DNA from 2 places in the Kitasatospora sp. NPDC059408 genome. Region 1 is predicted to be linked to the other one. Evidence: riboswitches for the same ligand, from Rfam matches in the RefSeq annotation. Region 1 holds a riboswitch; the other holds the start of a gene.
The links. A riboswitch is a leader RNA that binds a small molecule or an ion and turns the genes downstream of it on or off. The one in region 1 is predicted to bind glycine.
Positions count from the first base shown of each region.

Region 1 (3,394 bases):
TTCCTCACCTGCCGCCGGCCCGTCGGCCGTCTGCACGCACCCTATGGCGCGGCACCGGCCGACGCCACGGCGACGTGCCTACGAACGAACCCCGTCACACCCGCGCGTAGAACGGCAGCACCCGGGTGAGCAGCCACTCGACCACCGGATCGTCGGCGAGGTCGAGCAGCACGAGGTGGACGCCGCCGGGCAGCGGCGCGGTTCCCAGCGCGCGGCCGAGCGCCTCGTTCACCGCCGCCGGGTCGGCCGGGGCGGCCGGGTCCAGCTGCACGCCGATGAACATCACGGTCGGCTCGCCCTCGATGCTCGCGAGCGCGCGGCGCGCGGTCAACACTCCCGGCAGGGCGGCGAGTTCGGCCCGACAGACGGCCAGGAAGTGCTCCGGATCCTCCCCCGGCACGGGCTCGCGCAGCGCGACCCGGCCACCGGTCGGCGCCGAGGGGTCCTCCCAGCGGTCCTCGCGCGGACCGCGGCGCAGCTCGGCGACGCCCTGCGGCGGCACCGGGATGCCCACCGCGGCCTCGGGGTTGACGGCGATCCCGACGCCCAGCGGCAGCCCGCGGGCGAACTCCCAGGCCGGGGCGACCGCGAACGCCATCCCCGGCGCCTGCTGGAGGAACACCTCCTGCGAGGAGAAGACCGGGACGTACGGCTCGCCGCCCAGCTCGATCGTCGGCAGGTCCAGCGACTGCCCCTGCGGGTCGCCGCCGGCGGGCAGCGGGATCCACACCTGGCTGCGGGCCAGCACCTCGACCACCCGCGGCGTCGCGCCCGGATCGCCCAGCGCGGCGGTGAGCACCTGCTCCAGCTCGTTGGCCGGCCAGGCCCCGCCCGGCGGCGGCGTGTCCGGGCCGCCCCACCCCTGCTGCTGCTCCACCGGGTACCCCATGCGCCCCTGTACCGCCCTCTGCCGGTCGGCCGCCCACTGCTGCCGACGCGCAGCAGTCTAGGGTGCGTGTTCCCTTGTGTGGCGTGTGGCCGGGTCCCCTGTGGTGTGTGACCGGGTCCCCCCTCCCATCGGTGCCGCGGACGTGCCATGATGTGCGCGTCCGACGGCGTCGTGCGCAGTCGGCCCCACTAACTCCATACCGGCCGCTCGAACCCGCGCGGGAGAGTCCGGAGTGCCCCGTCTGGTGGCACGGCCGGCGCCGAAGGAGCAAGTCCTCCCCGGAATCTCTCAGGCCCCCCTACCGCACGGGTTAGGCACATCTGGAAAGCGGCGCACGGCCTGTCGTGCGCCCACCCACGGTGCAAGCCGCCATCCTGTCCGGAAAGCTGGAAACAGCGACGGGCCGCTGCGCGGTGAAGCTCTCAGGTTCGACGACAGATGGGGAGACCCACGCCGCCGCATGCCCGCGCGCAGGAGTCGGTCCCCGAGCGGGTCCGGTCCGGCGCGTGCACCCCTGAGTGCCCAGACCGAGGAGTTCCCAGGCCATGTCGTCCCTCCGCCTCACCGCGCTCGACGCGCTGCACCGCGCCCTCGGCGCGACCATGACCGACTTCGCCGGCTGGGACATGCCGCTGCGTTACGGCAGCGAGCGCGAGGAGCACCTCGCCGTCCGCACCAAGGCCGGTCTGTTCGACCTGTCCCACATGGGCGAGATCACCGTGACCGGCCCGCAGGCCGGCGAGATGCTGGACCACGCGCTGGTCGGCTTCGTCTCCGCCCTCGGCGTCCTGCGCGCCCGCTACACCATGATCTGCGCCGAGGACGGCGGCATCCTGGACGACCTGATCGTCTACCGCCTGCGCGAGGACTCCTTCCTCGTCGTCGCCAACGCCTCCAACGCCCAGCTGGTGCTGGACGAGCTGATCGCCCGCGCCAAGGGCTTCGACGCCGTCGTCACCGACGACCGCGACACCTACGCGCTGATCGCCGTCCAGGGCCCGGAGTCCACCGCGATCCTCGCGAAGACCACCGAGGCCGACCTGCCCGGCCTGAAGTACTACGCGATCCTCCCGGCCCGGGTGGCCGACCGGGACGTGCTGCTCGCCCGCACCGGCTACACCGGCGAGGACGGCTTCGAGATCTTCTGCGCCCCGGCCGACGCCGAGCCGGTCTGGCAGGCGCTGACCGCCGCCGGCGAGGGCCACGGCCTGGTGCCGTGCGGCCTGTCCTGCCGCGACACCCTGCGCCTGGAGGCGGGCATGCCGCTGTACGGGCACGAGCTCTCCACCGACCTGACCCCGTTCGACGCCGGCCTCGGCCGGGTCGTCCGCTTCGACAAGACCACCAACGACGGCGCCTTCGTCGGCCGCAAGGCCCTGGAGAAGGCCGCCGCCGAGGCGGAGTCGACCCCGCCGCGCGTCCTGGTGGGCCTGGTCTCCGAGGGCAAGCGCGTGCCGCGCGCCGAGTACACGGTGGTCTCCGCCGACGGCGCCCCGATCGGCCGGATCACCTCGGGCGCGCCGTCCCCGACGCTGGGCAAGCCGATCGCGATCGCCTACGTGGACGCGGCCCACGCCGCCCCCGGCACCGCCGTCGCGGTGGACGTGCGCGGCAAGCACGAGCCGGTCGAGGTCGTCGCCCTGCCGTTCTACAAGCGCGCCCGCTGAGGATCTTCCCGGGCCCTCGGTCACCACTGATCCGCGACGAAGCCGTCCGCGCGGCGGCCCGCTTCGTCGTACCCGCTTCCCATCCTGGAGAATGACGCCATGAGCAACCCCCAGCACCTGCAGTACACCAAGGAGCACGAGTGGCTGACGGCCGCCGAGGACGGTGTCTCGACGGTCGGCATCACCAAGCACGCCGCGGACGCGCTCGGTGACATCGTCTACGTGCAGCTGCCCGAGGTCGGCGACGAGGTGACCGCCGGCGAGACCTGCGGCGAGCTGGAGTCCACCAAGTCGGTCAGCGACCTGTACTCCCCGGTGACCGGCGAGGTCGTCGAGGTCAACCAGGACGTCCTGGACGACAACGCCCTGGTCAACAGCGCCCCGTTCGAGGGCGGCTGGCTGTTCAAGGTCAAGGTGGAGTCCACCGACGAGCTGCTCAGCGCCGACGAGTACACCGCCTTCATCGGCGGCTGACCAGGCCCTTGGCGCGGCGGGCCGCAGCGCGGCGGCCCGCCCCCCTCACCGCCCACCCGTCACCCGCCGCCGCCCTTCCGAGGGCGCACTTCGCGCGGCGGTCCCGATTCCTCCTTCGCCCCGGGAAGACCACACCATGACGGTTCTCAACGAATCCCTGCACTCGCTCGACCCGGAGATCGCCGCCGCGGTCGACGCCGAGCTGCACCGCCAGCAGACCACCCTGGAAATGATCGCCTCCGAGAACTTCGCCCCGGTGGCGGTCATGGAGGCCCAGGGCTCGGTGCTCACCAACAAGTACGCCGAGGGCTACCCCGGCCGCCGCTACTACGGCGGCTGCGAGCACGTCGACGTCGTCGAGCAG
Region 1 covers NZ_JBHYWI010000061.1:28,894-32,287, reverse strand. The annotation lists gene ACFXDE_RS31665 (enhanced serine sensitivity protein SseB C-terminal domain-containing protein) at 95-889, opposite strand; glycine riboswitch at 1,098-1,203, shown strand; gene gcvT (glycine cleavage system aminomethyltransferase GcvT) at 1,435-2,556, shown strand; gene gcvH (glycine cleavage system protein GcvH) at 2,656-3,030, shown strand; gene glyA (serine hydroxymethyltransferase) at 3,167-3,394, shown strand, end outside.

Region 2 (3,394 bases), on a different contig from region 1:
GTGTCGTCGTGGACCTCGACGTTCTCGCGGCGGAGTTCGTCGTGGATGACCTCCTCCGCCGTGTAGCGCTCGACGACGAGGCGGACCCGCTCGATCGGGGCGAGGTACTTGCGGACCACCGGGCGCTCCTCGCGCAGGGTGACCTCCTCCACCGCCTCGGCGATCTCCTTCTCGGTGAGGGCCGCCCGCTCGGCGTCGCCCACCGGCATCCGCTCCACCCGGACGCGTTCGCGGACCACCGGGACCCGGCGCTCGACCTGCTCGCTCGTCACGTACTTGCGCAGCTTCGCCGTGCCCAGCACGTGCCACTCGGTGGTGATGTCCAGCCGCTCCTCGCGGCAGGTGATCTCGACCGGGCCGCTGGGGGCGGACGGGGCCTCGGTCGCCGGGGCGTTCTGGGGCTTGGGCTGGACGGCGGGCTGGGCGACGGGGGGTTGGGCGGTCGTGGTCGCGGCCGCCATCGGGGCGGCTGTCGGCGCGGGGGTGCTGAGGGTCCGCACGTGGGCCTCCGTGGCGGTCGTGGTGGGAGCGGTGGTGAGGGTGGTCGTGGTCATGGGGGCGACGGTCGTCGTGGCGGCGGCCGCGGTGGTGCCGAAGTCGAGGTCGGGCTGCGGCGGTCCGGCGTCGCCGTTCACCGGCCGGCCGTTCACCGGGGTGTCGAGGCCGTAGTAGCGGTAGAGCTGGAGCTCCTGGGCCGGCGACAGGTGCTGGCCGACGCCGAAGTCCGGCGAGTCCTTGACCAGCGACTTGTCGTACGGCACGCGGAGCTCGTCGCCGGAGAACTCGCTCGTGGTGAGCGGGACGAAGGCGTCCCGGCCGAAGATGCCGGTGCGGACGGCGGCCCACTCGGGCTGGCCGGTGGCGTCGTCCAGGTACACCTCGTCGACCGTGCCGATCTTGTCTCCGTTGCGGTCGACCGCCTTGTGGCCGATGAGGTCGCGGGGGTCGATATCGGTTTGCACTCTTTCCTCCAGTGCGCTGCGCCTGCGGAACTCCCGCAGGACGGCGGCCGGAGCAGCCGTGCCGTCCGCCACTTCACACCAAAAGCCATCAACCGGACGGCCGCGAGCGGGGTGCGTCCGGACGGGCTGCGGGGTGGGCCGTTCGGGGGACGCGCGTAGACCCCGGGTGACCGGACACACCCGTGATCGAACGGGCTCCCGCTGGTACCCTGGGCCGCGACCGCCGAGCCCGCTCGGGAGAGTCCCCGAAGGCGAAAGCCACTGGTCGGGGCGCCGAAGGAGCAACTCCTCCCCGGAATCTCTCAGGCATCCGTACCGTGTGGGATAGGTCACTCTGGAAAGCAGGGCAGGACCGCCGGCGAGGGAGCCGACGGCCACCACCCTCACCGACGGTGCAAGCCGGCGGAGCGCCCACGGCGCGCCGCGCGGGCGAAGCTCTCAGGTCCCGATGACAGAGGGGGAGGCCTGTCGGGTCCGCCCGCCACCAGGCCCACCCGCTGTCCGCAGCGGTGCAGGCCGACCGGCGTGCGTACCCCCGCCGGTCCGTGACCAGGAGGCCTCGACCACCATGAACGCCCAGTCGAACGCGGGACGCCCGAGCGGCGCCGTCACCCTCACCGAGCTCGAGCAGGCCAGCCCCTTCGAGAACCGCCACATCGGCCCCGACGCCGCCGCGCAGGAGAAGATGCTGGCGCAGGTCGGCTACGGCTCGCTGGACGAGCTCGCCGCCACCGCCGTGCCCGAGGCGATCCGTTCCATCACGGGTCTGGACCTGCCCGCCGGCCGCAGCGAGGCCCAGGTCCTCGCGGAGCTGCGCGAACTGGCCGGCCGCAACCAGGTGCTCCAGCCGATGATCGGCCTGGGCTACTACGGCACCTTCACCCCGCCGGTGATCCTGCGCAACGTCCTGGAGAACCCGGCCTGGTACACCGCGTACACCCCGTACCAGCCGGAGATCTCCCAGGGCCGCCTGGAGGCGCTGCTCAATTTCCAGACCCTGGTCTCCGACCTGACCGGCCTGCCCACCTCGGGCTCCTCGCTGCTCGACGAGTCCACCGCCGCCGCCGAGGCGATGGCGCTGGCCCGCCGCGTCACCAAGGTCAAGGGCGGCGTGTTCCTCGTCGACGCCGAGACCCTGCCGCAGACCGTCGCGGTGATCAACACCCGTGCCGTGCCGACCGGTGTCGAGGTCGTCGTGGCGGACCTCTCCGAGGGCATCCCGGCCGAGATCGCCGAGCGCGGCGTCTTCGGCGTGCTGCTCCAGTACCCGGGTGCCACCGGTGTCGTGCGCGACCTCGCCCCCGTCATCGAGCAGGCCCACGGCCTCGGCGCGATCGTCGCGGTCGCCGCCGACCTGCTGGCGCTGACCCTGCTCAAGTCGCCCGGCGCGCTCGGCGCCGACATCGCCTGCGGCACCTCGCAGCGCTTCGGCGTGCCGATGGGCTTCGGCGGCCCGCACGCCGGCTACCTGTCGGTGCGCGCCGAGTACGCCCGCTCGCTGCCCGGCCGCCTGGTCGGCGTCTCCGTCGACTCGGACGGCAACCGCGCCTACCGCCTGGCGCTGCAGACCCGCGAGCAGCACATCCGCCGCGAGAAGGCCACCAGCAACATCTGCACCGCCCAGGTGCTGCTCGCCGTCATGGCCTCGATGTACGCCGTCTACCACGGCCCGGACGGCCTGGCCGACATCGCCCGCCGCACCCACCGTTACGCCGCCGCCCTCGCCGAGGGCCTGCGGGCCGGCGGCGTCGAGCTCCTGCACGGCGAGTTCTTCGACACCGTCACCGCCGTCGTCCCGGGCCGCGCCGCCGAGATCGCCGCCGCCGCCCGTGCCAACGGCATCAACGTGTACCAGGACGGCGAGGACCGGATCTCGGTCTCCACCGACGAGACCACCACCCGTGAGCACCTGGCCGGCGTCTGGGCCGCGTTCGGCGTGCCCGCCGTCGAGGCCGCCGAGACCGCCGAGGCGCTGCCCGCCGCGCTGCTGCGCGAGGACGAGTACCTCACCCACCCGGTCTTCCACAGCCACCGCTCGGAGACCGCCATGCTGCGCTACCTGCGCCGCCTGTCGGACCGGGACTACGCGCTGGACCGCGGCATGATCCCGCTGGGCTCCTGCACCATGAAGCTCAACGCGACCACCGAGATGGAGCCGGTGACCTGGCCGGAGTTCGGCCAGCTGCACCCGTTCGCGCCGATCGACCAGGCCCAGGGCTTCCTGACCCTGATCCGCCAGCTGGAGCAGCAGCTGGTCGAGGTCACCGGCTACGACGCCGTCTCGATCCAGCCGAACGCCGGTTCGCAGGGCGAGCTGGCCGGCCTGCTGGCCGTCCGCGCCTACCACCACGCCAACGGCGACACCCAGCGCGACGTCTGCCTGATCCCGTCCTCCGCGCACGGCACCAACGCGGCCTCCGCCGTGATGGCCG
Region 2 covers NZ_JBHYWI010000123.1:4,511-7,904, forward strand. The annotation lists gene ACFXDE_RS41105 (YsnF/AvaK domain-containing protein) at 1-554, opposite strand, end outside; partial or broken gene ACFXDE_RS41110 (PRC-barrel domain-containing protein) at 582-962, opposite strand; glycine riboswitch at 1,187-1,290, shown strand; gene gcvP (aminomethyl-transferring glycine dehydrogenase) at 1,531-3,394, shown strand, end outside.
Region 2: it holds a riboswitch for glycine, as region 1 does, so the genes downstream of both, gcvP (aminomethyl-transferring glycine dehydrogenase) here and gcvT (glycine cleavage system aminomethyltransferase GcvT) in region 1, are expected to answer to the same signal.